Regions from separate parts of the Pseudomonas sp. RSB 5.4 genome, predicted to be linked through region 2. Evidence: riboswitches for the same ligand, from Rfam matches in the RefSeq annotation. Region 2 holds a riboswitch; the other holds the start of a gene.

Region 1 (15,437 bases), 1.6 Mb from region 2:
GATCAACAGACCGGCACTCAGCGACAGGGTCAGCGCCGAATCGGACAAACCCATGCACACCAGACCCACGGCATACAGCACGCCGCCGACCAACACCACTTTCGCCGCACCGAAACGGTCAGCCAGCGCGCCCGTGAACGGCTGCGCCAGGCCCCAGATCAGGTTCTGCAGGGCGATGGCGAAGGCGAACACTTCGCGCCCCCAGCCGAACTGCGCACTCATCGGCGACAGGAACAGACCGAAGCCGTGCCGCACGCCCAACGACAACGCCAGAATCAGCGCACTTCCCAGCAACACCCAACCGCACGTACGCCACATCGATGTCATTGTTATTCTCCGTTCGCGGGTATATACCCGCTTAAAACCGGAAAAACCGGCCTTCAGGCCAGTTCGTCCAACAGTCGCAGCAAGGTTTCACGCTTCTCGGCGCCCAGCCGATCGATCAATCGCTGTTGCGCCGCTTCCCAGGCCGGCAGGGCCGCCGCAAGGCGCTGTGCACCGGTTTCGGTGAGCCGGACGATGCGATTACGCATGTCCTCGCCCTCGGCCAGCGCCACCAACCCTTCACCTTCGAGCACCCGCAGATTGCGCCCCAGGGTGCTGCGATCCAGGCCCATGGCTTCGGCCAGTTCCGAGATGCTCGGTTGATCCAGACGCTGCAGGTTGCACAGCAAAGAATACTGGGCAACGTTGATCCCGAAGCCGTCGAGAGCGCCGTCGTAATGCCTGCTGACGCCACGAGCGGCGCGACGCAGGTTGGTGCACAAACACTGAGAAGGAAGCATGATGCGTGTATATACCCGCGACTGTGTTAAATCAAGTTACACATGAGTTTATCAATAAGCTTTGTGCCGTCTGACACACCGCCTTCGCGAGCAAGCCCGCTCCCACAGGGGAATGCATTGCAAATGTGGGAGCGGGCTTGCTCGCGAAGAGGCCGGTACTGTCATAGAAATATCTCAGACCAACACCACTCCAACCAACACCGCCATTTCCAGCAATTCCAGCAACGCCCCCGCCGTATCGCCCGTAGTCCCGCCCAACCGCCGCATCATCACCTGCCGCAGCCAGACAAACCCAACGAACGCGACAACCAGCGCAACAATCGCTGTCACCCCGGCAATCAGCAAGCAGGCCAGCGCACTCGCCACTAGCACCCACCAACCGGCCCGGCGCGGCACATGATCAGCCAACGCCTGCCCCAACCCACCCGCCCGCACATATGGCGTGGTCAGAAACAGCCCCAGCAACGCCGCACGTCCCAGCAACGGCACGATGAGCAACATCAGCGCATGCCCTTGCTCGATCAGCGCCAGCAACGCGCAGAACTTCAGCAGCAATACCAACACCAGCGTCACCACGGCAATCGGCCCGCTGCGCGGATCTTTCATGATCGTCAGCGTGCGCTCGCGATCACCGAAGCCACCGAGCCAGGCATCGGCGCTGTCAGCCAGACCATCGAGGTGCAGCGCCCCGCTGAGCAGCACCCACACCGTCAGCAACAGCGCCGCATGCAGCAGCAACGGCGCGCCGCTCAATGCCAGGTTCAACACCCAGAGGATCACCCCGAACAGCAGCCCCACCAGCGGATAAAACAGCAGCGAACGCCCGAGCTGTTCCGGCTGCGGCATCCCTGGCAGACGAATCGGCAAGCTGCTGAGAAATTGCAGAGCGATCCACAGTGGCAGCATCTCAGTGACCTTCCTTCAGCACGCCATCGGCTTCGACGCTGAGCGCGAACAGCGCAGCATGCGCGACTTCGACATTGAGCAACTGCTCTCGCGGCAAACCACGCGCCTGCGCCAGCAGCAGGCGCATCACGCCGCCATGACTGATCAACAACACGCGCTCGCCGGTATAGGCCTGATGCAAACGCGCCACCGCGCCGAGCACGCGAGCCGCAAAATCACTGACAGGTTCGCCCTGCGGCGGCGTGAAGGCATATGGATCGGCCCAGAACAGCCCCAGCGCCTCGGCATCAGTCTCCATCAACGCCGCTGCGCTCTGCCCTTCCCAGGCACCGAAATGCAATTCCTGCAGATCCTTGTCCAAATGAACCGGCAGATTCAATTGCTCGCCCAGCTCGGCAGCAAACCGCGCACACCGCTGCAGCGGCGAACTGACCAGCCGGTCCCACGGCCCACCCGCCACCACGGCGGCACGCATCTGTGCCCAGCCTTTTTCAGTCAGCGCATCATCGAGGCTGCCGCGCAAACCGCCGCCCAGTTCAGTCTCACCGTGGCGCAGCAGGTCCAGACGCAACGTCATGCCGGACGATCCGCCACCGCGGCTTCGGCGAACGTCGCCATTTGCCCGTGCAGGTCGCAGGCCAGACGCAACAGCGGCACAGCCAACGCCGCCCCACTGCCCTCGCCCAGACGCAAGCCAAGCTCCAGCAGCGGTTCAGCGTTGAGGGTTTCCAGCACGTGGCGATGGCCCGGCTCGGCGCCACGGTGGCCGAACAGCAGCCACTCGCGGCAGGCCGGATTCAGCCGCACCGCCACCAGCGCAGCGACCGTGCAGATAAAGCCGTCGACCAGCACCGCGACGCCTTCCTGCGCACAGGCCAGATACGCGCCGACCAGTGCGGCGATTTCAAAACCGCCGAGGTTGAACAGGGTTTGCAGCGCATCGCCACGTTGCGCCGAGTGCAGCGCCAGTGCGCGCTCGATCACTTGCGCTTTATGGCTGACGCCCTCGGCATTCAACCCGGTGCCGGGACCGGTCAAGTGCACCACCGGACAATCGAGCAAGGCACAGGCCAGCGCACTGGCGGCGGTGGTGTTGCCGATGCCCATTTCGCCGCCAATGAACAACTGTGCGCCAGCAGCTTTGGCCCGCAGCACGCTGTCACGACCGGCCTGCAACGCGAGTTCGCCCTGTGCCTGGGTCATCGCCGCGCCTTTGGCGAAATTCGCTGTGCCCGGGCCGATATTCAGATGCAGTACGCCCGGCAGATTCAACGACGGTGTCACCGTGCCCAGATCGACCACTTCCAGACGCGCATCGAGCTGCCGCGCCAACACGCTGATTGCCGCACCGCCGCTGACGAAGTTGAGCAACATCTGCCCGGTGACTTCCTGCGGGAACGCCGAAACACCTTCCGCGACCACGCCATGATCGCCGGCAAAAATTGCGATCCACACCTGTTCAATCGTCGGTTTGATCTGCCCCTGCAATCCGGCCAGTTGCACCGCCACGGTTTCGAGGCGACCGAGGGAGCCGGCCGGTTTGGTCAGTTGCTGTTGGCGCGCCGCCGCCTGTTCAACGATCTCCGCATTCACGGATTGGCACGGGTTCAACCACCACGCTTGGGTCATAACGCAGGTCCTTTCAGGGTCAGGGGCAGGCCGGCGACGGTCAGGACGACTCGCTGACAACGCTCGGCCAGAGCTTGATGCAGCCAACCGGCTTCATCGACGTAGCGGCGAGTCAATTCGCCCAGCGGCACGACACCCATTCCGGTCTCGTTGCTGACAAAAATGATTTCTCCCGGCAATGACGCCAGGCAGTCCAGCAGGGCTTCGCGCTCGGCAGCGAGACGCGCGGCGTCATCGAGCATCAGCAGATTGGTCAGCCACAGCGTCAGGCAATCCACCAGCAGGCAACGCTCGGCGCTGGCGTTTTCACGCAGGACACGGGCCAGTTGCAGCGGCTCTTCGATCAGCGTCCACTCCACAGGACGCCGCGCGCGGTGATGGGCGACGCGTTCATTCATCTCGCCGTCCAGCGGCTGGCTGGTGGCGATGTAAGTGACCGCCAGGTGGCTGGCGCTGGCGAGTTTTTCCGCCAGGCGACTTTTGCCGGAGCGGGCGCCGCCGAGGATCAGTTGGAGCATGGGGACATCCTGAAAATTATGTGTTGAGGCAATCGCCCTCTTCGCGGGCAAGCCCGCTCCCACAGTGACCGCAGTGGCTGAAACACCTCACTCCCCTGTGGAGGATGGAGGTGTCCTGTCATTTATGTATTGAGGCAACCGGCCCCTTCGCGAGCAGGCTCGCTCCCACTTGGGAATGCGTTCCAAAGTGGGAGCGAGCCTGCTCGCGAAGAGGCCGTAACAGCCAGCCTAAATCCCGCAGAGCTGACGCAGCAGCCCGGTATCCAGATGCTGCTCCACCAGATCCGCCAGCCGCTCGATATCGCGCTCGCGCAAGCCGTGGTAATCCACCTCCTGCACATCGCTCAACCCGGCCCAGCGCAGCAACGCGGCACTGGCTTGCGGTGATTCGAACAAGCCATGCAGATAAGTGCCGAACACCTGCCCATCCAGACTCTGCGCGCCGTCGCAACGACCGTCATCCAGATGCACGGCCGGACTCTCGAGCGCCGGCCCCACCGTCACGCCCGCATGGATTTCATAGCCACTGACCTCGGCGTTTTCCAGCGCCAGATGCCCGCGCACATTGCGCAATTGCTTCTCGGCTTCCAGCGTGGTTTCGAACGCCAGCAAACCCAGTCCGACACTGGATCCCGGCGCGCCTTCCAGGCCCAGCGGATCGTGTACTTGCTCGCCAAGCATTTGCAGACCGCCACAAATCCCCAGCAACTTGCCGCCATAACGCAGGTGCCGATTGATTGCCGCATCCCAGCCATTGGCGCGCAGATACGCGAGGTCGCTGCGCACGCTTTTCGAGCCGGGCAGGATGATCAAGTCGGCAGCCGGAATCGCCTGCCCCGGGCCGATGAATTGCAGATCGACCTGCGGATGCAAACGCAGCGGATCAAAGTCAGTGTGATTGCTGATGCGCGGCAGCACCGGCACCACCACTTTCAGCACTTGCTCGGCCTTGTCGGTCTGGCGCTGGTCGATGCCGTCCTCGGCTTCCAGGTGCAGATCCATCACGTACGGCAGCACGCCGACCACCGGTTTGCCGGTGCGCTGTTCCAGCCAGTCGAGGCCCGGTTGCAGCAAGGCGATGTCACCGCGAAAACGGTTGATGATGAAGCCCTTGACCCGCGCCTGTTCGCTCGGCGACAGCAGTTCAAGCGTGCCGACCAGATGAGCGAAAACGCCGCCGCGATTGATGTCGGCGATCAGCAGCACCGGGCAATCCACCGCTTCGGCAAAGCCCATGTTGGCGATGTCACCGGCACGCAGATTGATCTCGGCCGGCGAGCCAGCGCCTTCGACCATCACCAGCGGATACGCTGCGCTGAGTCGCTGGTGCGACGCGAGCACAGCTTGCATGGCGATGGCTTTGTAGTCGTGATACGCCACCGCGTTCATGCTGGTGACCGCGCGGCCATGGATGATCACCTGCGCGCCGGTGTCGCTGTTGGGCTTGAGCAGCACCGGGTTCATGTCGGTGTGCGGTTCGAGGTGCGCCGCTTGCGCCTGCACCGCCTGCGCTCGACCGATCTCGCCGCCGTCGGCGGTCACTGCACTGTTGAGCGCCATGTTTTGCGGCTTGAACGGCACCACCGCCACACCCTGACGGGTGGCCCAGCGGCACAGCGCCGTCACCAGCGTGCTTTTACCGGCGTCGGACGTGGTGCCTTGCACCATCAGGGTGGTCATTTCGATTCCTTGGCAAAGGCTTGCAGCGCCTGTTCGAGACGCGCTTCTTCAGCGGCGTTGGCCGGCAGGCCGAAACGCAGGCTGCTGTTGTGGGTGAAGATGCGCAGGAGGATGCCGCGTCGGGCCATGAATTCGTGCAGCGCAGGCGCGTGCTCGGTGATCAGCCACTGAAACAACGCGCAACCGCCGTGGGGTTTGAAGCCGTAGCGCTCCAGCAGCAGCGCCAGACGTTCACTGGCTTCATCGCTGCGAATACGTTGCCGGGTGTGCGCTTCGGTGTCTTGCAGACAGGCCTGACCGAGCACCCGTGTCGGCCCGCTGACCGCCCAAGGTCCGACCTGTTCGGCGAGCAATCTGAGCAATTTGCGCTCGGCCAGCACAAAGCCCAGACGCACTCCGGCCAGACCGAAAAACTTGCCGAACGAGCGCAGCACAATCAAACCGATCTGGTGGGTATGCGGCGCCAGACTCAGCTGCGGCGTGTTGTCCATGAACGCTTCATCGACCACCAGCCAGCCGCCACGCTGAGCCAGCCGCGCGTGCCAATCGAGCAGCCGCGCCGGGGTCAGGCTCAGGCCTGTGGGGTTGTTCGGATTGACCACCACCAGCACGTCGAGGCTGTCGAGAAAGAATTCGACTTCCTGCTCCAGCACTTCGCGCACGATGTAACCGCTGCGGCGCCAGGCTTCGGCGTGCTCGGCATAACACGGCGACAACACGCCGACCTTGCCGGCGCGGCGCAAGCGCGGCAGCAACTGGATCGCCATTTGCGAACCGGCCACCGGCAGCACCTGCGAGGCGCCGTAGTAATCGCACGCGGCCTGCTCCAGCCCGTCATCGGTTTCCGGCAAGCGTGCCCAGGCGCGCAACGGAATCTCCGGCACCGCAAATGGCCACGGCGCGAGGCCACTGGACAGGTCGAGCCAGTCAGCCTCGGCAATCCCGTAATCGAGTGCAGCCTTGCGCAGCCGGCCACCGTGCTCAAGCATAGAATTCAGCCCCCACGCAGAGAATCAGCAGCCATAACCATACCCCGCGCTGGACCAATTGCCAGCCGCGATCAATCGAATCGGCATCGGCTGGCGGACCTTCACCCAGTTGTGGACGCTCATGCAGTTCGCCGTGATAGATCGCTGGCCCGCCCAGTTCGACACCCAATGCACCGGCGCCAGCCGCCATCACCGGACCGGCGTTAGGGCTGTCCCATTGCGGCCCCTGATTGCGCCAGCATTGCCAGGCAAGTCGGGTGTTGCCCAGCAGCGCGTAGGTCAGCGCCACCAGCCGTGCCGGAATGTAATTGAGCACGTCGTCGATTTTTGCCGCGCACCAGCCGAAGCGCTCGAAGCGTTCGTTGCGATAGCCCCACATCGCGTCGAGGGTATTGCTCAGGCGATAGAGCACCACCCCCGGCGCGCCGGCCACGACAAACCAGAACAGCGCGGCGAACACCGCGTCACTGCCGTTTTCCAGCACCGATTCAGTCGCGGCGCGAGCGACGGCGGTGCTGTCCAGTTCGCTGGTCTGGCGACTGACCAGATAGCCGACGCGTTTGCGCGCCTCTTGCAGATCATCAGCGCGCAAGGCCGCGGCTACCGGCGCGACATGCTCACCGAGGCTGCGCATGCCAAGGGCGCAATACAGCGCCAGAATCTCGACGATCCAGCCCACGTACGGTGCCCAGGAAAACGCGGTGGCGAGCAAGGTCAGCGGCAACACGGCGATCACCCACGCAGTGACCCCGTGACTGCGCCAGCCACGCCCGCCCGCATTGAAACGGCGCTCGATGCGCCCGGCAAAATTGCCGAACGCCACCAGCGGATGCCAGCGTTTCGGTTCACCCAGCAGCGCATCCAGCGCGACCGCGGCGACACTCAACAACGCCACACTCATTGACTCACTCCCCAATAATTTTCGTACAGCAACTCATTGAGCGGGCGCGCCTGCGCCCACCCTTCGAGTACCAGCATCGGCGCCGGATAGAATTCCTTGACCGGGCCCAGGCACAACACTGCCAGCGGCTTGGCCCCGGCCGGCAACTGCAGCAGATCGGCCAGTGCCTGCGGTTCGAACAGTGAAACCCAGCCCATGCCCAGTCCTTCGGCGCGGGACGCCAGCCACAAATTCTGGATCGCGCAGGACAGCGAAGCCATGTCCATTTCCGGCAGCGTACGACGACCGAAAATGTGTTTTTCGCGATCATCCATCAACGCTGCGACCAGCACTTCGGCGCAGTCGTTGATGCCTTCGACCTTGAGTTTCATGAACTCATCGCTGCGCTCGCCGAGGGCTTCGGCGGTGCGGATGCGTTCTTCTTCGACGAGATGCTGAATCTGCCCGCGCAAGGCGCGATCGCTGATGCGGATGAAGCGCCACGGCTGCATCAGGCCGACGCTGGGCGCCTGATGCGCGGCTTCGAGCAGGCGGCGCAACAGCTCTGGCTCGACCGTGCCGCCAGTGAAGTGGCGCATGTCGCGGCGTTCGGCGATGGCTTTATAGATCGCTGTGCGCTCGGCCTCGGAATATGCGTTGTCGGTCATGGCCTCTTCGCGAGCAAGCTCGCTCCCACATTGGACGGGGTGCTTGCTCAAGAAACGCGATCCCCTGTGGGAGCGAGCTTGCTCGCGAAGGCGACCTTGAGGTCTGGCGCAAATAATGCGGCAATCGCAGTCGGATTCGACGGAAAGTAGAAATGCACGTACGACGCAGTCATCCGCCCCTCCCGATAAACCGCCTCCGCCCCGCGCCCGCCATTCGGACTCAGGCCTCGGGCAATCGGCGTCAGCTCGGTACTGGTCAGGGAATGGTGATAGGTGTGACCGCGCAACGAACCTTCCGGCAAATCCACCGCTTGCAGTGCCAGTGCCGCCAGACGTTTTTGCATCACCGCCTCACCGCGCAGCAGCCCGACCAGTTCGGCACGGGTGCCGTCAACGTCGGTCAACGCGTCGAGCAGATAGAGCATGCCGCCGCATTCGGCGAGCAACGGCTTGCCGGCGGCGTGGTGCGCACGGATCGCGTCGAGCATCGAGGTGTTTTGCGCCAGCGCGACATGGTGCAATTCCGGGTAACCACCGGGCAGATACAGACTGTCGGCCTCGGGCAGTTGGGTATCGCGGATCGGCGAGAAGAAGCTCAACTCGGCGCCCATCGCCCGCAGCAGATCGAGACTGGCGCCATAGGTGAAGGCAAAAGCCTCATCGCGAGCGACAGCAATGCGCACGCCGTCGAGCAGCGGTTCAGCAGGGATCACTTCGGGCGCGGCGAATGCCACGGCCGGTGGCAGCGCTACCTCGCAACTGCTGGCCAAGGCTTCGGCGGCGGCGTCGAGACGCAGATCCAGATCATTCAGTTCACTGGCCTGCACCAGACCGAGATGGCGGCTCGGCAACTCGATCCCGGTTTCCCGGGACAATGCGCCGTACCAGCGCAAACCTTCGGTGAGGCTGCCTTCGAGCAATTGCGCATGACGCAAAGTGCCGACACGGTTGGCCAGCACGCCAGCGAACGGCAGATCCGGCTGATAACGCGCCAGCCCCAGCGCCAACGCGCCAAAGGTCTGGGCCATGGCGGTACCGTCGATCACGCCGAGTACCGGCACGCCGAAATGCCGCGCCAGATCGGCGCTGGACGGCGTGCCGTCGAACAGGCCCATCACGCCTTCGATCAGGATCAGATCGGCTTCGGCGGCGGCTTCCCACAACAGGCGGCGGCTTTCTTGCTCGCCGACCATCCACATGTCCAGTTGATACACCGGCGCACCGCTGGCGCGCTCGAGAATCATCGGGTCGAGAAAGTCCGGGCCGCACTTGAACACGCGCACCTTGCGCCCCTGGTTGCGATGCAAGCGAGCGAGCGCGGCAGTGACGGTGGTCTTGCCCTGACCGGAGGCCGGCGCGGCGATGAGTACCGCCGGGCAGTGACGTGGTTGATTCAAAGTTCGACGCCTTTCTGCGCTTTGATGCCGGCCTGGAAGGCGTGTTTGAGCATGCCCATTTCGGTGACGGTATCGCCCATCTCGATCATTTCCGGCTTGGCCGCGCGACCGGTGACGATCACGTGTTGCATCGGCGGACGCGCCTGCAAGTCACTGAGCACCTGATCCAGATCGAGGTAGCCGTGCTTGAGCGCGATATTCAGCTCGTCCAGCACCACCAGGCCAATCGACGGATCGCGCAGCAACTCGCGGGATACGGCCCACGCGGCTTCGGCGGCGGCGATGTCACGTTGGCGGTCCTGGGTTTCCCAAGTGAAGCCCTCGCCCATCACGTGAAAGCGCACTTGCTCGGGGAAGCGGCGGAAGAACAGTTCTTCGCCCGTGCTGTTGCGACCTTTGATGAACTGCACCACGCCGCACTGCATGCCGTGGCCCATGGCGCGGGCGAGCATGCCGAACGCCGAGCTGCTTTTACCTTTGCCATTGCCGGTCAACACCAGCACCAGGCCGCATTCGTCAGGCGAATTGGCGATGCGTTCGTCGATCACGGCTTTTTTGCGCTGCATACGCGCCAGATGGCGTTCGTCGCGCTCGGGGGAATCGGTCATGGGGGAGCTCTCCGTTGAGGCTGGATAACGGCGGGCAGGCACAAGAATAGACGGCAAAAAGCCTGGCATCGCCCACCGTGATGCCGCTGGATGGATCAGGCCGGTCTCCGGGCTCATGAGCGGCGAATCGCCTGACTGCGCGCCTTCCCGCGTCGTCGACACAGTGGCTCAATGCACAGTTTTCACTCATTTACCGTTGCGGGGGCAGCGCCGGGATCGTGATCGTTCTTCGCCTGAAGACAACCCTCACCGGCTTCCCTGTTTCACTCTGTCGACACAGGTCACAGAGCACCTGAAACAAGCCGCGAAGGTTAGAGGGTTGGGGGTGGAGCGTCAATTAAAGAGGGGGCCCTCGGGCGAATAACTGCCGCCGATCAATTATCTGACGCCAATCTTGTGCCACACTGAGACAAGTGATATCAAAGAGCCATGCTTTTGGTTGAAAAAGCACATCACAACAATAAGGATGATGACGATGCAAGGCATGATCATCAGCAACCCGCGCCTGGAATTCCTGCGCCCGATGCTTGAACGCTGGTTTGACTGTATCGACCGCTACAACGCTGTACGCGGCGACAACGACACCCCTTACTGGCATGACGAGAAAGCCAATCTCGGACTGCTCTCCGCGGCGGCATGGATGGCCGAGCTGGTAACCCTTTGCGATACCGCCACCCGCAAACAGAACGAGGACGGCGAACGCAACGCCCGCGCCGACCTGTTCATCGCCGGGGCCGAAGACCGCGCCTACCTTCAGGCGACCCAGCGCTGGCCGCGAGTCAACAACCTCAACCTGACCCAGGCTCTGCTGGAGATCACCAGCGACGCCAAACGCATCAGTTTTGCCAGCGACCTCAAGCTCGGCTGCCTGTTCGTCGCCCCGCAGAAGGCCCAGCACAGCGCCAGCCCCGAAGAGTTGCAGGACATGGTTGACGACCTGCAAAAGGAACACTGCTGCGCAGTAGCCTGGTATTTCCCCTATGCCTACCGCAAATTGCGCAGCGAAGCGGGCAACTATCACCCGGGCATCGCCGTGCTGTTCAAAGAGGCCCGCGGTTGAGCGGTTGAACCATCGGGTGCGCGCGCTCCTCTATGATTAGGCATGCATTCATAGGGAAGATCAGTAATGCGCAAAACCCAACTCGCTCTCGTCATCGCCCTCGCCGGAGGGCTCGCCGCCTGTGGTGAATCCTCCAGCCTGCAAGTTTCCGACGGCACCGGCCCGTCACCGAAACTGCCTGAACCGAACAAAACCCTGATCCCGACGGTGAACATCGCCCCGGCGATCGGCTGGCCCGCCGGCGGCAAACCGACCGCTGCAGCCGGCACGCAAGTGGCAGCGTTTGCCGAAGGCCTCGACCATCCGCGCTGGCTCTATGTCCTGCCCAACGGCGACGTGCTGGTGGCGGAAACCAACGCCCCACCGAAACCCGATGACAGCACCGGCATTCGTGGCTGGGTGATGAAGAAAGTCATGGGCAAGGCCGGTGCTGGCGTGCCGAGCCCGAACCGCATCACCCTGCTGCGCGACGCCGACCACGATGGCGTGGCCGAAACGCGCACGGTGTTTCTACAAAACCTCAATTCGCCGTTTGGCATGACCCTGGTCGGCAATGACCTGTACGTCGCTGACACCGATCGCCTGCTGCGCTTCCACTACGAACCCGGCGCGACCGAGATCAAGACGCAGCCGATCAAGGTCACCGACCTGCCGGGCGGCACCCTGAACCACCACTGGACCAAGAACGTCATCGCCAGCAAGGACGGCAGCAAGCTTTACGTCACCGTCGGTTCGAACAGCAACGTCGGCGAGAATGGTCTGGATAAAGAAGAAGGTCGCGCAGCGATCTGGGAAGTCGATCGTGCCACCGGCAACCACCGGATTTTCGCCTCGGGCATCCGCAACCCCAACGGTCTTGCCTGGGAACCCACCACGGGTGCGCTGTGGACAGCGGTGAATGAGCGTGACGAAATCGGCAGCGACCTGGTGCCGGACTACATCACCTCGGTCAAGGACGGCGGTTTTTACGGCTGGCCATTCAGCTATTACGGTCAACACGTGGATGTGCGAGTAAAACCGCAGAATCCGGATCTGGTGGCCAAAGCCATCGCCCCGGACTACGCCGTTGGCCCGCACACCGCCTCGCTGGGCCTGACGTTCGCCGATGGCAACAGCCTGCCGGCGCAATTCAAGGAGGGCGCCTTCATCGGCCAGCACGGCTCGTGGAACCGCAAACCGCACAGTGGCTACAAAGTGATTTTCGTACCGTTCGCCGCCGGCAAACCGAACGGACAACCGATCGATGTGCTGACCGGGTTCCTCGACAAGGATGAGAACGCCTTGGGCCGCCCGGTGGGCGTGGTGATCGACCAGCAAGGTGGTTTGCTGGTGGCGGATGATGTGGGGAACAAGGTGTGGCGGGTGTCGTCCGCTAAATAAATCAGGGCCCGACACATAACAAATGTGGGAGCGGGCTTGCTCGCGAAAGCACCAGGTCATTCAACATCATGGGTGAATGACACACCGCATTCGCGAGCAAGCCCGCTCCCACATTTAGATTTTCAACGTTTACGGGTTATGCGCCAGGTGCTCCGGCTGCAACACCCGCTTGGCACTCAGATACGCCTTCTGCCAGTACGCCTTCGACAGGCTGTCCAGCTTCACCGTGCCGCCCGTCGCCGGCGCATGCACGAAACGCCCTTCCCCGACGTAGATCCCCGCATGACTGACCTGCGAGCCGCCGTTGGTGGCGAAGAAGATCAGGTCGCCGGCCTGCAACCCCTCTTTGCCGACATTCGGCGCCTGCATCACGATCATCTCGCGGGTGGAGCGCGGCAACGAGATACCGGCGGCATCGCGGTAGACGAAACCGATCAGGCCACTGCAATCAAACCCGGAGTCTGGTGTGTTGCCGCCCCAGCGATAAGGCGTGCCGACCAGGCCCAGCGCGCGAAACAGCACGTCTTCAGCAGCAGGCGAAAAAGCTTGGGAAGGCCCGAACACCACCGGGGCGCGTACGACGGGCGCAGGCGGCGGAGTGCGGCTGGCACAGGCGCTGAGCAGCGCTGCGAAGAAGATCACTGTGAGGCGGGCCGACATCGTCATAAGCAGAACATCCCGATCTGGCTGCGGCTTTCTCTGCCGAACGGACAGAAACAAAACCGCCTGCGGAGCACGCAGGCGGTTTGCCATCAATATAGATACAGGATTCTAGCGGCTACGCGGCAAACTTCAAGTAAGACTTTAACTTCACCTTGTAAAGTCTAGGTCTACTCCCTGGCCGGGCACCGTTTTTGTCGCCACGGACGTGGCGACAACGGAGGAATTACTTGCGAGCGGTGACCACGGTCGGTGCCATCGCTAGGGCGCGTTTGGCTTCGATGAAGGTCTTGCTCCAGTAGCTGTCACCCAGGCTGTCGATGCGAACACCGCCGCTGCGACGACTGCTGGAGTGGATGAACTGGTTGTCACCCAGGTAGATCCCGGCGTGACTCACACGACCGCGACGACCATTGGTGGCGAAGAACAGCAGATCGCCCGGCTCAAGGTTGCTGCGCGAGACCAGAGGGGCGTCCACGTTGATCATCTCGCGTGTGGAGCGCGGCAGATTCATGCCGGCTTCTTCGCGGAACAGGTAACCGATGAAACCGCTGCAATCGAAACCGGCTTCAGAGGTACCGCCGAAACGGTAACGGGTACCGATCAGGGACATGCCGCGTTCGAGGATGCTGTCGGCCAGAACCGGAAGCTCGTATGGCTTCTTGCCGTTGAAATCGGCGAGTTCTTTTTCGGTGGCCAGCTCTTCCTGATAAATAACGGAAGACTGAGCCGTGGCGGAATTTTTTACCTGTTGAGGCTGCTCTTGAACTGGAGAATGAGCAGCGCAACCGAACAACAGGGTGACGAGTGCGAGAGGCACGAGGGGTGCGAAGCGATTTAGCATGGGCACGACCGTGGCTGAAGTTGTAAAGAAGCCGAGACTATGCCCGCTATCGGCCTCATTTGCAAATTCAATCGATCTTTTTGTGACTTCCCGGTTTCTCGTTTACATCTAAGCGCTTAAGCCCATTTCAATCGATACGCGGTCTGCACACGGTGTGGAAAAGCGGATTTTCTGGCGCCTGAAATATGCCGAAACGTGCTCCAGCCCGCGTATTTCAAGGGCTGGCTACCAGCCGAGGGTTTCTTTCAGGAACGGAATCGTCAGCTTGCGTTGCGCCTGCAACGAGGCCTGATCCAGCTGTTCGAGCAGGTCGAACAATGCACTCATGCTGCGGGTGCCGCGGGTCAGAATAAAGTGTCCGACTTCATCGGTCAGGTGCAGACCGCGACGCGAAGCGCGCAATTGCAGGGCACGCAATTTGTCTTCATCGGAAAGCGGGCGCATCTGGAAGATCAGCGCCAGGGTCAGGCGCGATTTCAGGTCGGCCAGTTTCACCGGCAACTCGCGTGGCGAGGTTGAAGCAGCAATCAGCAAGCGCCGACCGCTGTCACGCAGACGGTTGAACAGATGAAACATCGCCTCTTCCCAGTCTGCCTTGCCGGCAATCACCTGCAAGTCATCCAGGCAGACCAGTTCGTACTGCTCAAGGTTGTCGAGGATTTCGATACCACGATCCATCAGCTCGGCCAGTGGCAGATAAACCGCTGGCTCACCCATCTGCTCGAAACGCAGGCAAGCCGCCTGCAACAGGTGCGTACGCCCTACCCCATGCTTGCCCCACAGGTAGATCAGGCTTTCGGTCCAGCCGGCGTCGGCTTCGCATAGGCGCTCGACATAGCCGAGTGCAGCGGCATTGGCGCCTGGGTAGTAGTTGATGAAGGTGGCGTCGTCACGCAGACGCACACCTAGGGGCAGCTGAATCGGTTTCATGCTGACTGAACAGTTCTCAAGGAACCGTTAGTGGCCTCTGTGTAAAGTTTGCGAAGTTTATACCCGTGAAGCGGAGCGCACAATGCGACAGACCCCAAGCAAAATCAAAGGTTTGCGTTAATGCGCTGGTTTTATGACAGTTTCTCTGACGCACTGCCGTGCGAACCCTGCGCAAAACGCAGGCCAACCCGGCTCAATGCCGGGCCGCCCGCGATCGGATTACAACTCGGGCTCATCTGTCCCGCTGTAGATATCCGAGTCCTTGTACAAATCGTGCACGTGACGCACCAGCACCATGATCACCGCCGCCACCGGCAGTGCCAGCAGGACGCCGGTAAAGCCGAACAGCTCGCCACCGGCCAGGATCGCAAAGATCACCGCCACCGGATGCAGGCCGATCCGGTCGCCCACCAGCAGCGGCGTCAGGACCATGCCTTCCAGGGCTTGGCCGACCATGAACACCGCGACGATCCCGATCATCGGATACAGATCGCCACCGAACT
Region 2 (15,437 bases):
AGCAGAGCTGGCGCAATTCGCCGCTGGCCGATAGCCGCGTGAGTGCCGCACGCCTCGATCTGACCTGTGACGACCCGTTGCCGGTGCTGACCGCGGATTTCTCGCATGTGCGCGATCTGCGAATCAGGGGGCGGTGCATCACCGATGCCAACGTCGATGAACTGTTGGGCAATTTCCCCGGGCTCAAGGCGCTGCGCATCAATGCCACCGCAGAAACGTTTACCAACGTGCCGGCGGTGTTGCAGAACCTGCCGGAATTCACTGACCTGACGCTCTACAGCGCAATGCCCTATGCCGCCGACATGCCGGCACGGCTGGCCCAGTTGACCCGGCTGGAAACCTTGAGTGTCAGCACCTCGAGCTATCAGCCGCTGGCCTTCGACGTTAGCGGCATGCGTAATTTGCGCACGCTGGAAATCGTCGCCTATTCATTGTTCGACTGGCCTGCGGGGGCGCTGGAGTTACCGGCCCTGGAGCGTCTGAACCTCAGGGACACCGGAATCAGTACCGTGCCCGCAACATTGCTGCAGGGGCATGAAAAACTCTGGTCGGGGCTGTCGCTGGACTGGTCAAGGTTTTCCCGGGAAAACTTCACGGGCGTGTACGAATACGTCAAGACCCATCCAGAACACCTGATCGATCGAGAGACGATGGTCAGGGATTATTGCCGCGGCGAGTTGCGGCGCCTGGGCGAGGGTGTGAATCAATCGCCCGAGGGGGTGTTCAATCGTTTCTTCGAGCAATGGCCGGATGAGCAGCAGCGTTTCACCGCGATCAATGCTTTGAGCGATCAATATGCTGCACTGGATCGCGAACTCAACCAGTGGCAACAACGCGTGGTGGTGTCGGCAGAATCGCTGCGCGAACTCATCGCGCGATCAAACTTGTCCCATGTCGTCAAAGGCAATTGGCGCAAGGGCATGTTCAAGCGCTATGGCGCGACGATCAGCGCCTCGACCCTGGATTTGTCGGGGCTGATGCTCAGCGAACTCCCGGCGTTACCGCCCGACGCCTTTGCGCATGTACGCACGCTGCTGCTCAATGGCCAGCGCGTTGCAGCCGCGCAGATGCGCGGTTTCCTCAGTGCGTTCAGCGAAGTACGAACCCTTGATCTGAGTGACAATGCCTTGCACGAATGGCCGATCGAGTCGCAGAGCCTTTCGCGCCTGGTGCATCTGGATCTGGCTGACAACCTGTTGACCGATACTTCAGGCCTGGAGAGCGGGTTGAGCGCGTTGCCTGCGCTCGAACAGTTGAATCTGCGGAACAATCCGCTGAACGAACTGAATGTTGTCAGCCTGCAGCGTTTGAAGGCCCTCGACCTGCAGGCAACGCCTCTGCAGCACTGGCCGACAGGGGCCGAAAGTCTGCCGCAACTGGCGTGGCTGGATCTGCGCGACACCCGTATCAGCACGCTGCCACCTGCCGTGCTCAAGAGCACCGCACTGCTCAATACCAACCTGACCGGTGCGCCACTGACCGCAGCGGCGTCGGCTGAATTGCGTCTGGCGCAACGGCGGCTTGAGCACACCCTCGGCCTGCCTGCCGGCGCGCTGGATGGGTTTGCCCGGGAGCCGGTGCCGGCGACCTTTCCGCCGGCGGAGAATGGTGCGTCAGTGGCCCGCCAATTGCTGCCGCTGACGCAGGCACCTGTGAGTACCGGGCTGACTCGGATGCGTCAGAACCTGCAGCGAGTGCAGCCGGCCCTTACCGATGAACAAGCCATGCAAGTGATCGAGGCGCTGCGTAACGAGGGCGCGACCGATGTGCAGATTGGCGAGCGGATCACGGGCTGGAGTCAGACCTTTGAAACCCTCGTTCGCCGGCTCAACGGTTGGCTGTACACCCGGGAAACCCGTGGTGTCGACTGGGTCATCTCCTCACAATCACGCAGCCTGGCGGCGTGGCGCATCCTCACCTGCTGGCGCGCAAGGTTGTCGGTTGCCGGGGTCGATGCGGTTCTGGATCTCAACGGCCTGCAATTGGGCGATCTGCCGCCGCTGCCCGAGGACTTTGGGCATGTCGGCAGCTTGAACCTGACAGGCACTCGCGTGACGGCCGAGGGCAGCAACGGCTTTCTCAAGTCCTTCACTCACCTGCGCAATCTGACCCTCAGTGGCAATGAACTCGCAGCGCTGCCTGATGCCGTCGGGCAAATGCCGCAGCTCGAGCGACTCGAGCTGGCCAGCAACAACTTCAGTGACACCGAGCACCTGTATGCTGCGCTGTCCGGTCTGCAGCATCTGCAGGCACTGGACCTGGGCTACAACCATCTCGATGCGTTCGACGTCAGTTATTTCGAGCATTTGCAAAGTCTGGATCTGCGCAACAACAACCTGGCCGAATGGCCGGCCGGGACGCTGGATGCGCAGCACCTGCGGACACTCAACCTCAGTCACAACGACATCACCGCCATCCCCGATCAGGCTCTGGACGGTGAGCACGATGAGCTGATGGACGGCACCGACCTGACTGACAACTACAACCTCTCGGAGGAGTCCCTCGTAAGGCTCAGGACCTATCAGGCTGCAGGTAACCGCCCGCGAGTGCTCGGTTTTTCCAGTGCCGATCTGGAGGAAATGGTTGACGACGTTGCCGGCGGGCTCAGTGAAACCACTGACAGCATCGAGTCCGACGAAACCCTCCCGGGCGAACAGGCCCATGCGCAACAGAAGGCGCCGTGGCTGGCGAATCTGCCGGCGGAGCAGGCGTCAGCAAGAGACAAGCTCTGGGATCAACTGGCGGCGGAACCGGACAGCGCGGCATTCTTCCATTTGCTTGACCGGTTGCAGGACACCCAGGAGTTTCGCGTGGCCAACGCCGATCTGACCCGGCGGGTGTGGATGGTCATGGAGGCCGCCGCCGCCAACACTGAGCTGCGCGAGGTGATTTTCGCCGGCTCGGCCACACACGGGACTTGCGTGGACGGGCGCATCCTCACGTTCAGTGGTCTGGAGAGCAAGGTCTTCACCTATAACGCCTTGCTCGATTTGCCGGCCGGCCGCCCGGGAATCCGTGGCGAGGCCTTGTTGTCGCTGTCGCGGCAGCTGTTCCGGCTGGACAAGGTCGATGAGCTGGCAAAAGCGGCGGCGGCGCGCAGTGGTTTCGACGAAGCCGAAGTCCGCCTCGGTTACCGGATCGGTCTGACCGGGGGCTGGGACGATGGACTGGAGTTGCCCGGGCAGCCGAAAAACATGAAATTTGCCTCTGGTGTCACCCCGCAGCAATTGGTCAATGCGCGGGCCGAGGTGGTTAACGCGGAACGTTCCGAGAGATTTCTGGAGGACCTGATCCAGCGCGATTACTGGCTGGATTATCTCAAGGAGCAGCAGCCCGAAGCGTTCAGGCAAATGGATGAAGCGCAGTTGCTGGAGGAGGGCGAGGACGAAGGACTGAGTGCTGACGATCCGCTGTATCTGAGCAGGCTGTTCGATCAGGCGGCGGCACGAAATGCCAGGCTCATCGAATTGTCGCGACAGGAGATTGAGCGGATCGGTTTGTTTACCGGCAACGCACAACTGCCCGGTTCCTCCGGGCAATTGTCCAGCGTGTAAACCCGCTGAACGGTCAATCCCCGGCAGGTCCGGGGACTGACCGTTCTGCTTACTCGTCGTAACCGAGGTTGGGCGCCAGCCAGCGCTCGGTCACGCTCAGGTCCTGACCTTTGCGCGAGGTGTAGCTCTGCACCTGATCCTTGTCGATCTTGCCCACGGCAAAGTATTGCGCTTGCGGATGGGCGAAGTACCAGCCGCTGACCGCCGCTGCCGGGAACATTGCGTAATGCTCGGTGAGGAACACGCCGCTGCGCCCGGCACGCATTTCGCTGGCCTCGGGGTCGAGCAGGGTGAACAGCGTAGCCTTCTCGGTGTGATCCGGGCAGGCCGGATAACCCGGTGCCGGACGGATGCCGGAATACTGCTCTTTGATCAGCGCGTCGTTGTCCAGCACTTCGTCCTTGGCGTAACCCCAGTGCTCTTTGCGCACTTGCTGGTGCAGCCACTCGGCGCAGGCTTCGGCCAGGCGGTCGGCCAGTGCCTTGACCATGATCGAGTTGTAGTCGTCGCCAGCGTCCTGATAGGCCTTGGCGACTTCTTCGGCGCCGATGCCGGCGGTGGTGATGAAACCACCGACGTAGTCGGTCACTTCGCTGTCTTTCGGGGCGACGAAGTCGGCCAGCGAGAAGTTCGGCTTGCCGTCGGTCTTGATGATCTGCTGACGCAGGTGATGCAGGCGTGCCATTGGCTTGCCGTCATCGCCGTACAGTTCGATGTCGTCGTCATGCACCTGATTGGCCGGCCAGAAACCGAATACCGCACGGGCGCTGATCAGCTTCTCGTCGATCAGCTTGGTGAGCATTTCCCGCGCATCCTTGTACAGCGCGGTGGCCGCTTCACCGACCACTTCGTCTTCGAGGATGCGCGGGAATTTGCCGGCCAAGTCCCAAGAGATGAAGAACGGCGTCCAGTCGATGTACTCGGCCAGAACATTGAGGTCGATGTTGTCCAGCACCCGGGTGCCGGTGAAAGTCGGTTTGACCGGCGAGTAGTTGGCCCAGTCGAACTGCGGCTTCTTGGCAATCGCCGCCGCGTAGCTCAGGCGCTCGGTACGGGCGCTACGGTTGGCGGTGCGCTCACGCACATCGACGTATTCCAAACGGGTCTTCTCGACGAAACCGGCCTTGAGTTCCTTGGACAGCAACTGCGTCGCCACACCAACCGCACGCGAGGCGTCGGTGACGTAGACCACCGCATCGTTGCTGTACTTCGGCTCGATCTTCACCGCGGTGTGTGCCTTGGAGGTGGTCGCGCCACCGATCATCAGCGGCAGATGGAAATCCTGACGCTGCATCTCGCGGGCCACGTGGACCATCTCGTCGAGCGACGGAGTGATCAGCCCGGACAGGCCGATGATGTCGCACTTTTCTTCCTTGGCGACCTGGAGGATCTTTTCCGCCGGGACCATCACGCCGAGGTCGACGATGTCATAGCCGTTACAGCCCAGTACCACGCCGACGATGTTCTTGCCGATGTCGTGCACGTCGCCTTTGACCGTGGCCATGAGGATCTTGCCCTTGGCTTCCGGCTTGTCGCCTTTTTCCAGTTCGATGAACGGGATCAGATGCGCTACGGCCTGTTTCATCACGCGTGCGGATTTCACCACCTGCGGCAGGAACATTTTGCCGGCGCCGAACAGGTCGCCGACGATGTTCATGCCGGACATCAGCGGGCCTTCGATCACTTCGATCGGGCGGGCGAACGACTGGCGCGACTCTTCGGTGTCTTCGACGATGTGCGTGGTGATGCCCTTGACCAGCGCGTGCTCCAGACGCTTGTTGACCTCCCAGCTGCGCCACTCTTCCGTCTCGGCTTCCTTGACGCTGCCGTCGCCCTTGTACTTGTCGGCGATGGCGAGGAGGGCGTCGGTGCCTTCCGGCGTGCGGTTGAGGATCACGTCTTCGACGGCATCACGCAGCTCCTGCGGGATCTGGTCGTAGATTTCCAGCTGACCGGCGTTGACGATACCCATGGTCAGGCCGGCGCGGATCGCGTACAGCAGGAACACCGAGTGAATCGCTTCACGCACCGGGTTGTTGCCACGGAACGAGAACGACACGTTGGACACGCCGCCGGAACTCAGCGCATACGGCAGTTCGTCGCGGATGTAGGCACAGGCGTTGATGAAGTCCACAGCGTAGTTGTTGTGTTCTTCGATGCCGGTGGCCACGGCGAAGATGTTCGGGTCGAAGATGATGTCTTCCGGCGGGAAGCCGACTTCGTTGACCAGAATGTCGTAGGAGCGTTTGCAGATTTCTTTCTTGCGCGCTTCGGTGTCGGCCTGGCCGGCTTCGTCGAACGCCATCACCACTACTGCAGCGCCGTAGCGTTTGCACAGTTTGGCGTGGTGGATGAACTGCTCGACGCCTTCTTTCATGCTGATCGAGTTGACGATGCCCTTGCCCTGAATGCACTTCAGACCCGCTTCGATCACTTCCCATTTCGAGGAGTCGATCATGATCGGTACGCGGGAGATGTCCGGCTCGCCGGCGATCAGATTGAGGAAGGTCACCATGGCCTTCTTCGAATCGAGCATGCCTTCGTCCATGTTGATGTCGATCACCTGCGCGCCGGCCTCGACCTGCTGCAGGGCGACTTCCAGGGCTTCGGTGTAGTTGTCCTCACGGATCAGACGGGCGAACTTGGCGGAACCGGTGATGTTGGTGCGCTCGCCGACGTTGACGAACAGCGAGCTGCGATCGATGGTGAACGGCTCCAGGCCCGACAGGCGGCAAGCCTTGGGGATGTCCGGAATTTGCCGCGGTGCGTAACCGGCCACGGCCTTGGCGATGGCTTCGATGTGGCCCGGCGTGGTGCCGCAGCAACCGCCGACGATGTTGAGGAAACCGCTCTGGGCGAATTCTTCGATGACCTTGGCGGTGTCCACCGGCAACTCGTCGTACTCGCCGAATTCGTTCGGCAGACCGGCGTTCGGGTGCGCCGAAACGTGGGTGCTGGCCTTGTTCGACAGCTCTTCCAGGTACGGACGCAGCTCACTGGCGCCGAGGGCGCAGTTGAGGCCGACCGAAATTGGCTTGGCGTGGGCCACGGAGTTCCAGAACGCTTCGGTGGTCTGGCCCGAGAGGGTGCGGCCGGACGCATCGGTGATGGTCCCGGAAATCATGATCGGCAGTTCAATGTGCAGCTCTTCGAACACGCCTTGCACAGCGAAGATCGCGGCTTTGGCGTTGAGGGTGTCGAAGATGGTTTCGATCAGGATCAGGTCGACGCCGCCCTCGATCAGGCCCTTGGTGGCCTCGGTGTAGTTCTCCACCAGTTCATCAAAGGTGACGTTGCGGTAGCCGGGGTTGTTTACGTCAGGCGACAGCGAGCAGGTGCGGCTGGTAGGGCCGAGCACGCCGGCGACGAAGCGCGGCTTGTCCGGGTTCTCGGCGGTCTTGGCGTCAGCCACCTTGCGCGCCAGTCGTGCGCCTTCTACGTTTAATTCGTACGCCAGCTCTTCCATGCCGTAGTCGGCCATGGAAATGCGCGTGGCGTTGAAGGTGTTGGTTTCCAGAATGTCGGCGCCGGCATCCAGATAAGCCTTTTCGATGCCGCCGATCACGTCCGGACGGGTGATCACCAACAGATCGTTGTTGCCCTTGACGTCACTCGGCCAGTCAGCGAAGCGTTTGCCGCGATAATCCTGTTCTTCGAGCTTGTAGCTCTGGATCATCGTGCCCATGCCGCCGTCGAGAATCAGGATGCGCTCTTTGAGGGCTTGCTTGAGAGCTTGAAGACGGACGCTGCGATCGGACATTGGGACTACTCGAAAAGACCATGACGAAGGGCCGGGATCATAACAAACCTGTGTGGTTTTGGAGCGTGTGGTGGTTTTGCATGAATATCGCTCATGTTGGTACGGGCGTCATACTGTAGAATCGCGGCGTTTTTTTTCAGGATCGGGATCATGGGCATGTCGTACCGCGTCATCAGCATTTTCATGCTGTTCTTAAGCTGCGGCGCCGTTGCGCAAGAGCCCGCGATCTCTTATACCCGAGATATTCAGCCAATCTTCACCGAGAAATGCGTGGCCTGCCATGCCTGCTACGACTCTGCCTGCCAGCTCAATCTGGGCAGCGGCGAAGGTGCAGGGCGGGGCGCGAGCAAGATGCCGGTCTACGATGGCGAGCGTACTCAAGCCGCGCCGACCACTCGATTGTTCTACGACGCCTTCGGCAAACGTGCCTGGCAGCAGAAAGGCTTCTATTCGGTACTTGATGCCCAAGGCAGTCAGGCCGCATTGATGGCGCGGATGCTGGAACTGGGCCACAAAACCCCGCTGACGCCCAACGCCAAACTGCCGGAAGACATCGTCCTCGGCCTGCAACGGGAAAACATGTGCGCGATGCCCGCCGAGTTTGCAGGCTATGCCGGCGCCCACCCGAAAGAAGGCATGCCGCTGGCGGTGACCGGCCTGACCGATCAGCAATACCAGACCCTGCAACGCTGGCTGGCATCCGGTGCGCCGATCGACGAGCAAGGTCTGGCGCCGAGCGCCAAAGAAGCGCTGCAAATCGTCCAGTGGGAAAACCTGCTCAACCAGCCGGGGGCGCGGGAAAGCCTGGTTGGGCGTTGGTTGTTCGAACACTGGTTCCTCGCGCACCTCTATTTCAAGGACGGTGAGCCTGGGCATTACTTCCAGTGGGTGCGTTCGCGCACGCCGACTGGCCAGCCGATCGACCTGATCGCCACCCGCCGCCCGAATGACGACCCGGGCACTCAGGTTTACTACCGTTTGTGGCCGGTGCAAGGGGTGATCGTGCACAAGACCCACATCACCTATCCGCTGAGCGCGGCGAAGATGGCGCGGGTCAAGAGCCTGTTCTACAGCGGCAACTGGCAGGTCAGTGCGTTGCCGGGTTACGGCCCGCAGAGTCGGGCCAACCCGTTTGCGACCTTTGAGGCGATTCCGGCGCAGGCGCGCTATCAGTTCATGCTCGATAACGCCGAATACTTCGTACGCACCTTCATTCGTGGGCCGGTGTGCCGTGGGCAGATTGCGACGGACGTGATCCGCGACAACTTCTGGGCGCTGTTCCAGGCGCCGGAACACGACCTGTACATCACCGACCCGGTCTATCGCGGCCAGGCCACGCCGCTGCTGGCGATGCCAGGTCAGAACGATGACGTCGGCAGCGTCCTGAGTCTGTGGCACAACTACCGCGACAAACGAAACAAGTACGAAGCGCTGCGTCGCGACAGCTACGCCGATTTACCGGCGCCGAGTTGGTCGACGCTGTGGGCCGGCAACGACAACGCGCTGCTGAGCATTTTCCGTCACTTCGACAGCGCCTCGGTGACCAAAGGCCTGATCGGCGAAGTGCCACAAACGATGTGGCTGTTCGACTATCCGCTGCTGGAGCGCACCTATTACCAGTTGGCGGTCAACTTCGATGTGTTCGGCAACGTTTCCCATCAGGCGCAGACCCGCCTGTATTTCGACCTGATCCGCAACGGCGCCGAACAGAATTTCCTGCGCCTGATGCCGGCCGATTCCCGCGAGGACTACCTCGACGATTGGTATCAGAGCAGCGGCCAGTTCAAGATGTGGCTCGACTACGAAGCCATCGATGACGACAAGCCGACCGCGCTGAAACTCGATCCGAAGGACCCGAAATACGACTTCGCCATGCAGTTGCTGGCGCGTTACGGCGATCTGAATGCGCGGCCCGATCCGATCAACCGCTGTGACGGCGCCTACTGCTCGCGGCCGAATATCGACCCGGCCCTGCAAAATGCCGAGCAGGCGCTGAGTCGCCTGACGTCACGTCCGGCCGCCGGTTTGAAGGTCATCGACCAGTTGCCGGAAGCGACCATGCTGCGCATCGAAACCCGCAGCGGGAAACGCGAGATGTACAGCCTGCTGCGCAATCGCGCGCACAGTAACGTGGCGTTCCTGCTGGGGGAATCGCTGCGCTATCAACCGGGGCTGGACACCTTGACCCTCTATCCGGGCGTGCTCAGCAGCTATCCGAACTTCATCTTCAACATTCCGGCCGAGCAAGTACCGGAGTTTGTCGATGCCATGGAAACCGCCAAGGATGCCGAGCGCTTCGAGAAAATCGTCGAACGCTGGGGGATTCGTCGCAGTCATCCGCAGTTCTGGTTCTATTTCCACGACCTGAGCCAATACCTCCACGAAACCGATCCAGTGGAAGAGGGCGTGCTGGACATGAACCGCTACGAGAATCTTTGATCGTTTGGGGCTGGCCTGCTGTCCCAACTCTTAGCAACACCGCACATTCTCTGTAGGAGTGAGCCTGCTCGCGATGGTGTCAGTCCATTCAGAATGGTTGTCGCCTGACATGCCGTCATCGCGAGCAGGCTCACTCCTACAAGGGATCGGCGGTGGTTTTGAGAGTTGTGGACAGGAGCCGATCATGTTGATTTCAGTGCAGGCCCTGCGGGCGCTTGCCGCGTGGACCGTGGTCTGCCACCACTTCATGCAGATTTTCTTCGATTTCAAGGCGCGCGGCCCGGTCGGGCAGTTCTTCATCGACAAAGGCGCAGTCGGCGTCGATATCTTTTTCGTCATCAGCGGGCTGGTGATCTTCCTGTCTACCGAAAGCAAAGCGTTGCCCCCGGCGCGGTTTCTGCTCTATCGGCTGTTTCGCATTGTCCCGGCGTATTGGCTGTACACGCTGCTGATGGCGTTGCTGGTGGTGTTCGCCCGGCCGATGTTGCCGGATCAGACGGTGGATTGGGCGCATTTCCTCGCGTCGTTGTTATTCATCCCTGCGCAAAACCCCGGCGGCTACGGGATTTATCCGACGCTGAATGTCGGCTGGACGCTCAACTACGAAATGTTCTTTTATGTGTTGTTTGCATGCGCGCTGGTGTTCCGCTGGCAGTTGCGCTTGCTGGTGGTCGCCGCGTTGCTGTTTTCGGCGTGCCAGGCGTTCGGCTGGCTCAATGAGTTCTACCGTTCGGACATCGTTTACGAGTTTTTGCTGGGGATCGGCATTGGCGTGCTGTATCGCCGGGGCTGGATCGGCGCGGGGCTGTGGCTGCCGCTGGTGGCGATGGGTGCCGCGTTGTTGGCGATCTATCACCTGGCGCCAGCGCCAAGGCTGTTGAACTGGGGCGTGCCGAGTGCGGTGCTGGTGATGTCCTGTATCGCACTGGAACGCTACGTCGAGCGCAGTCGGGTGATGAAATGGCTCGGTGACTGTTCCTATTCGGTATACCTGATGCACGTACTGGTGCTGTCGGCAGGTGGTTTTATTGCGCGGCGCTACGGGATCAACCCGTATCTGATGTTCGTTTTCTGTGCTCTGGCCATCGGCGTAGGCTCGTGGCTGAGTTACGAATGGGTGGAAAAACGCAGCTATCAGTGGCTTAAAGCGCGGATTGATCGCGAACCCGTCGGTCAATCGGCTGCCGAGCTTTCCCGACAAAAATACTAGGACTTTGTGCCGCGCGATGATTGGCGTAAACTGCGCCCAAGCCTGCGAGGAGTTTCCATGACCGCTATTACCATTACCGACGCCGCCCACGATTACCTGGCCGATCTGCTCTCCAAGCAGAACACCCCGGGTATCGGCATCCGCGTCTTCATCACCCAGCCTGGCACCCAGTACGCCGAAACCTGCATTGCCTACTGCAAGCCGGGCGAAGAAAAGCCTGAAGATACCGCGCTGGGGCTGAAAAGCTTCACCGCTTACATCGACTCGTTCAGCGAAGCGTTCCTCGACGATGCCGTCGTCGATTACGCCACCGACCGCATGGGCGGCCAGCTGACCATCAAGGCGCCAAACGCCAAAGTACCGATGGTCAACGCCGACAGCCCGGTCAACGAGCGCATCAACTACTACCTGCAAACCGAAATCAACCCGGGGCTGGCCAGCCACGGCGGTCAGGTCAGCCTGATCGATGTGGTTGAGGACGGCATCGCCGTGCTGCAGTTCGGCGGCGGCTGCCAAGGCTGCGGCCAGGCCGACGTGACCCTGAAGGAGGGCATCGAACGCACCTTGCTCGAGCGTATCCCAGAGCTCAAAGGTGTTCGCGACGTGACCGACCACACGCAGAAAGAAAACGCCTACTACTGAGTAAGGTGTTCACTGCGAACATGAAAAACGGTGCTGTGGCGAGGGAGCTTGCTCCCGCCTGACTGCGAAGCAGTCACAAATCGGACAATGCATTTACCCGTGATGAATGGGTTGTCCGGTTTTGGGATCGCTCCGCGATCCGGCGGGAGCAAGCTCCCTCGCCACAATTGCTTTCAGGGTCTGTAGAGGTGCGCATGCCCCGCACGATACAGCGACGACTCGCTAAACACCTCACTCCCCAACACCCGTCCAACCAGAATCAACGCCGTACGCCGAAACCCCTTGGCCGCAACCTTCGCGGCAATATCCTCCAGCGTCCCCATCACCCAATCCTGATCCGGCCAAGTCGCCCGGTGAATCACCGCAATCGGGCAATCCGCGCCGTAATGTGGCAGCAGTTCGCCAATGATCTTCTGCAGATGATTGACCCCCAGGTGAATCGCCATGGTTGCGCCGTGTTGCGCCAGACTGCTCAGTTCCTCACCCGCCGGCATCGCAGTTTTATCGGCGTAACGAGTCAGAATCACGCTCTGCGAAACGTCCGGCAGCGTCAGTTCCGTGCCTAGCAAAGCTGCGCAAGCAGCCGTAGCCGTCACGCCGGGAATGATCTCGAACGGAATCTGCAATTCGCGCAGATAACGAATCTGCTCGCCAATCGCGCCATACAGGCTTGGATCACCCGAATGCACCCGCGCCACATCCTGGCCCTTGGCATGGGCGGTTTTGATCAATTCAATGATCTGCTCCAGATGCAATTCGGCGCTGTTGACCACGGTTTCGGCCTGATGCCCCTCCAGCACGGCGGCCGGGACCAGCGAACCTGCGTAGATGATCACCGGGCAACTGCGGATCAGCCGCTGGCCTTTGACAGTGATCAATTCCGGGTCGCCGGGGCCGGCGCCGATGAAGTAGACGGTCATGAAGAAATCCTGTGAAAAACGGGGCAGCGCAACGCTTCAGATGAAGATTGCTCATGATCAAACGGGGGGGATTATCGGGATTTTACGCGGCGCCGGCCAATGCCAGTGTCGCCTGAGCGTATTTCTGCCGGGAAATCAGCAGCTTTGCCGGTGCCTGGATCAACTGCTCGGCAAGGGCCAGGGCGGCACTTTCCGCTACCCCGTAGCAACCGGTGCGCTCATAGGCGATCTGAGAATGGTGACTGAGTCGCTGCTGGTAACTGGCCAGTTCGTCGCTGCTGAAATACAACAGCGGCAAGGCCAGTTGCGCGGCCAGCTCCTGCAAACCTGGCTCATCGCGCTTCAAATCGATGCTGGCCAATGCCTTGACCGCTTCCAGTTCGATGCGATGCGCCTGTAATGCCTGATCGAGTAACGCGCGCAGCGTACTGGCCGGGCAGCCGCGCTGGCAGCCCAGACCGACCACGAAGGTCGGCGCTGCGCGGTCATCGGTCATGCGTGGTATTGAGCAGCGCTTTTGCGGCGGAACAACCAGGCGCTGATCAGGCCCAGGGCCAGCCAGAAAGCCACGTTGGTCAACTGCGAAGCGATTTTGAACTGGGCTTCCAGCGCTTCCGGGGCGAGCATCGAGTGCACTTCCGGTTGCGGTGCGCCAATCACGTGCGGCACGGCAAGGATCGCCACGCCCAGCAGTTTCATCAGCCAGTGACGGCTGAACACGATCAAGGCCAGGCCGACTGCGGTGGAGGCGGCGGTGCCGATCCACCACGTTTGCCGCGAAGCCAGATCGGCCGCCGCGGTGCCCGGCAGTTCAGGCGGCAGGCCGAGGGTTGGCGCGAGGACGAAGGTCGCGTAACCGGCCAGGCCCCAGAGCAGGCCCTGCGAGGTTTTGGTCGGTGCGCGCAGGGTGTATAGACCCGCGAGCATCAGGGCGAAACCGACCGCCACCACCAGATTGCCGCCGGTGGTCGAGACCACGCGCTGCCAGCCGTTTTCCGGCTCCCAGGCTTCGGCGTCGTGAGTGTGTGCGGCTGTGCCGGCGGCGTGTTCGTGAACGGCCACCGGTTCGGACTTCTCGAAGGTTTCGGCCTGCAGAATCAGTGGCGAGACCCAGAAACTTTGCAGCAGAGTCAGCAGCAGGGCGGCCAGCAGACCGGTGAAACCTGCGGTTTGCGCAATACGCTTGATCATGTCGGCAGGTCTCAGTGGCACGGGAACGCGGCGCTGTGGCGGGTATCGTGAGCGGCGTTGTGCACCGCTTCGATGTGCGAGAAGCCGGCGAAGTACACGAGGCTTGCACCCAGGATCGACGCGAAAATGGCGGCGGTCAGGCGTTGGCTCAACGTGGAGGTGCTGGAGATTTTGTCGGTGTTGCTGCCGGTGCTGCTGATGATTGACATGGCGCTTCCCTCTGGAGTGTCAGCGGGTTGATAGAGCGCATGAAAACCCCTGCGAGTCGGGCACGCAGAGGTTCGAACAGCGCCCGCCCACCGCGGGTTTGTTATGTTCAGCGACGCAAAATGCGCACTGTGTGTTGCGGGCCGGTCTCCGGGCTCACGAGGGGTTGGCGTCAGGCCGACCTGCAAGCATCACCTTCCCATGCCGTACGGCACAGTGGATTTGACGCTTCGCTCGCTTACCGTTGCGGGGGCAGCACCGGACTGACATGGCTTTGAGTAAAGCACATGATTCACCGGTTTCCCGTTTCACCCTGTGAAGGGCACCCGTAACAAGTTGTGTAGGAGAGCATGGGTTGGGGATTTGAGTCAATTGAGTGGGGTGGGTATATCCGTTGCTGCGGTAACGGCCTCTTAGGGTTCCGCCCTTACGGCGGGTCACTTTTGGCAAACGCCCCAAAAGTAACCAAAAGGTCTATGCCCTGACGTTCGGCCCTCGCCTAGGCTCGGGTTCCTTCGCTCCGGGATTCATCCGGGGGGCAGCGCCTACGGTTTGCTTCGCTGCACCTCCTCTCGCTGTGTTTGGCTGCGCCAAACGGTCGCTACGCTCCCACCCCCGGATAAATCCCTCCACTCAGCCTGCCGACGGGCCCTCAGATCAAAATCAAAAGCGGTACTCGAGCTAACGCTCATTGTGTTGAGTGGGGCGGCTTCGCCGCAGGGCTGCACGCAATCTAGACTGTAGGAGCCAGCCCGCTGGCGATGGCGGCCTGTCAGCCGACCAATCTCTTGCTGATGCACCTGGCCCAACTGTGGGAGCGGGCTTGCTCGCGAAGGCGGCCTGTCAGCCGACCAATTTCTAACTGAATGCATCCAGTGCCATGCAGGAACTGCCGAAGGCTGTGATCTTTTGATCTGCTTTGGCTTTGGTTTTTGATGTGGCTTTTGATGTGGCTTTTGATCTTCAGCCCCTTCGGCAGGCCGAGCGAAGGTGTCCATCAGGGGGGTAGGCGCGCAGCGCCATGCGGCGAAGCCGCATCCATCGAGAGGAGGTGCAGCGAAGCAAACCGGAGGCGATGCCCCCTGATGGGCACCGTAGCGAGGGAACACTGAGCCTCAGCGAAGTGCCGTACGCCGGGGCAAAGCCTTTTGGGTTACCTTTTCGGCGTTTGGAAAAGGTGACTCGCTGTAAGAGCGAAACCGCCAGCGGCGACACCCGCAGAAACGGATATGCCCCCAATCCAAACATTGACCCATCCTCAAGCCATGCGTAGCCTTGCGCTTTCGAGGTTCTTCGGCCCACGCCGAAGCTAAGAAGGGAACGCGGTCAAAGCCGCGGCTGCCCCCGCAACTGTGAACGGTGAAATTCGTTGCCACGCCACTGCCAGCTCAATCCACAGAGCCAGCGGGAAGGCGCAGCGAATGCCGGGCCCAAGGCCTGAACACCGTCAGCCAGGAGACCTGCCTCGTCACAGATTTCTCACTACAACCGGGCGGGGTGATCCGGTGGCGAAT

The links. Region 2 has a riboswitch for cobalamin ahead of V9L13_RS08220 (CbtB domain-containing protein). Riboswitches for the same ligand answer to the same signal wherever they lie in the genome.
Region 1: it holds a riboswitch for cobalamin, as region 2 does, so the genes downstream of both, cobO (cob(I)yrinic acid a,c-diamide adenosyltransferase) here and V9L13_RS08220 (CbtB domain-containing protein) in region 2, are expected to answer to the same signal.

The regions. Positions count from the first base shown of each region.
Region 1 is NZ_CP146986.1:214,471-229,907, reverse strand. It holds gene V9L13_RS01030 (MFS transporter) at 1-327, opposite strand, end outside; gene V9L13_RS01025 (MarR family transcriptional regulator) at 381-785, opposite strand; gene V9L13_RS01020 (adenosylcobinamide-GDP ribazoletransferase) at 960-1,691, opposite strand; gene cobC (alpha-ribazole phosphatase family protein) at 1,693-2,268, opposite strand; gene cobT (nicotinate-nucleotide--dimethylbenzimidazole phosphoribosyltransferase) at 2,265-3,320, opposite strand; gene cobU (bifunctional adenosylcobinamide kinase/adenosylcobinamide-phosphate guanylyltransferase) at 3,317-3,838, opposite strand; gene V9L13_RS01000 (cobyric acid synthase) at 4,067-5,518, opposite strand; gene cobD (threonine-phosphate decarboxylase CobD) at 5,515-6,507, opposite strand; gene cbiB (adenosylcobinamide-phosphate synthase CbiB) at 6,500-7,408, opposite strand; gene bluB (5,6-dimethylbenzimidazole synthase) at 7,405-8,055, opposite strand; gene V9L13_RS00980 (cobyrinate a,c-diamide synthase) at 8,103-9,452, opposite strand; gene cobO (cob(I)yrinic acid a,c-diamide adenosyltransferase) at 9,449-10,060, opposite strand; cobalamin riboswitch at 10,141-10,371, opposite strand; gene V9L13_RS00970 (hypothetical protein) at 10,536-11,120, shown strand; gene V9L13_RS00965 (sorbosone dehydrogenase family protein) at 11,187-12,500, shown strand; gene V9L13_RS00960 (C40 family peptidase) at 12,630-13,166, opposite strand; gene V9L13_RS00955 (NlpC/P60 family protein) at 13,387-14,004, opposite strand; gene hda (DnaA regulatory inactivator Hda) at 14,230-14,934, opposite strand; gene V9L13_RS00945 (AI-2E family transporter) at 15,154-15,437, opposite strand, start outside.
Region 2 is NZ_CP146986.1:1,852,478-1,867,914, reverse strand. It holds gene V9L13_RS08260 (NEL-type E3 ubiquitin ligase domain-containing protein) at 1-3,554, shown strand, start outside; gene metH (methionine synthase) at 3,604-7,314, opposite strand; gene V9L13_RS08250 (fatty acid cis/trans isomerase) at 7,471-9,753, shown strand; gene V9L13_RS08245 (acyltransferase) at 9,938-10,963, shown strand; gene nfuA (Fe-S biogenesis protein NfuA) at 11,021-11,605, shown strand; gene cobM (precorrin-4 C(11)-methyltransferase) at 11,779-12,525, opposite strand; gene V9L13_RS08230 (cobalamin biosynthesis protein) at 12,608-13,021, opposite strand; gene V9L13_RS08225 (CbtA family protein) at 13,018-13,716, opposite strand; gene V9L13_RS08220 (CbtB domain-containing protein) at 13,728-13,925, opposite strand; cobalamin riboswitch at 14,047-14,268, opposite strand; cobalamin riboswitch at 15,193-15,406, shown strand.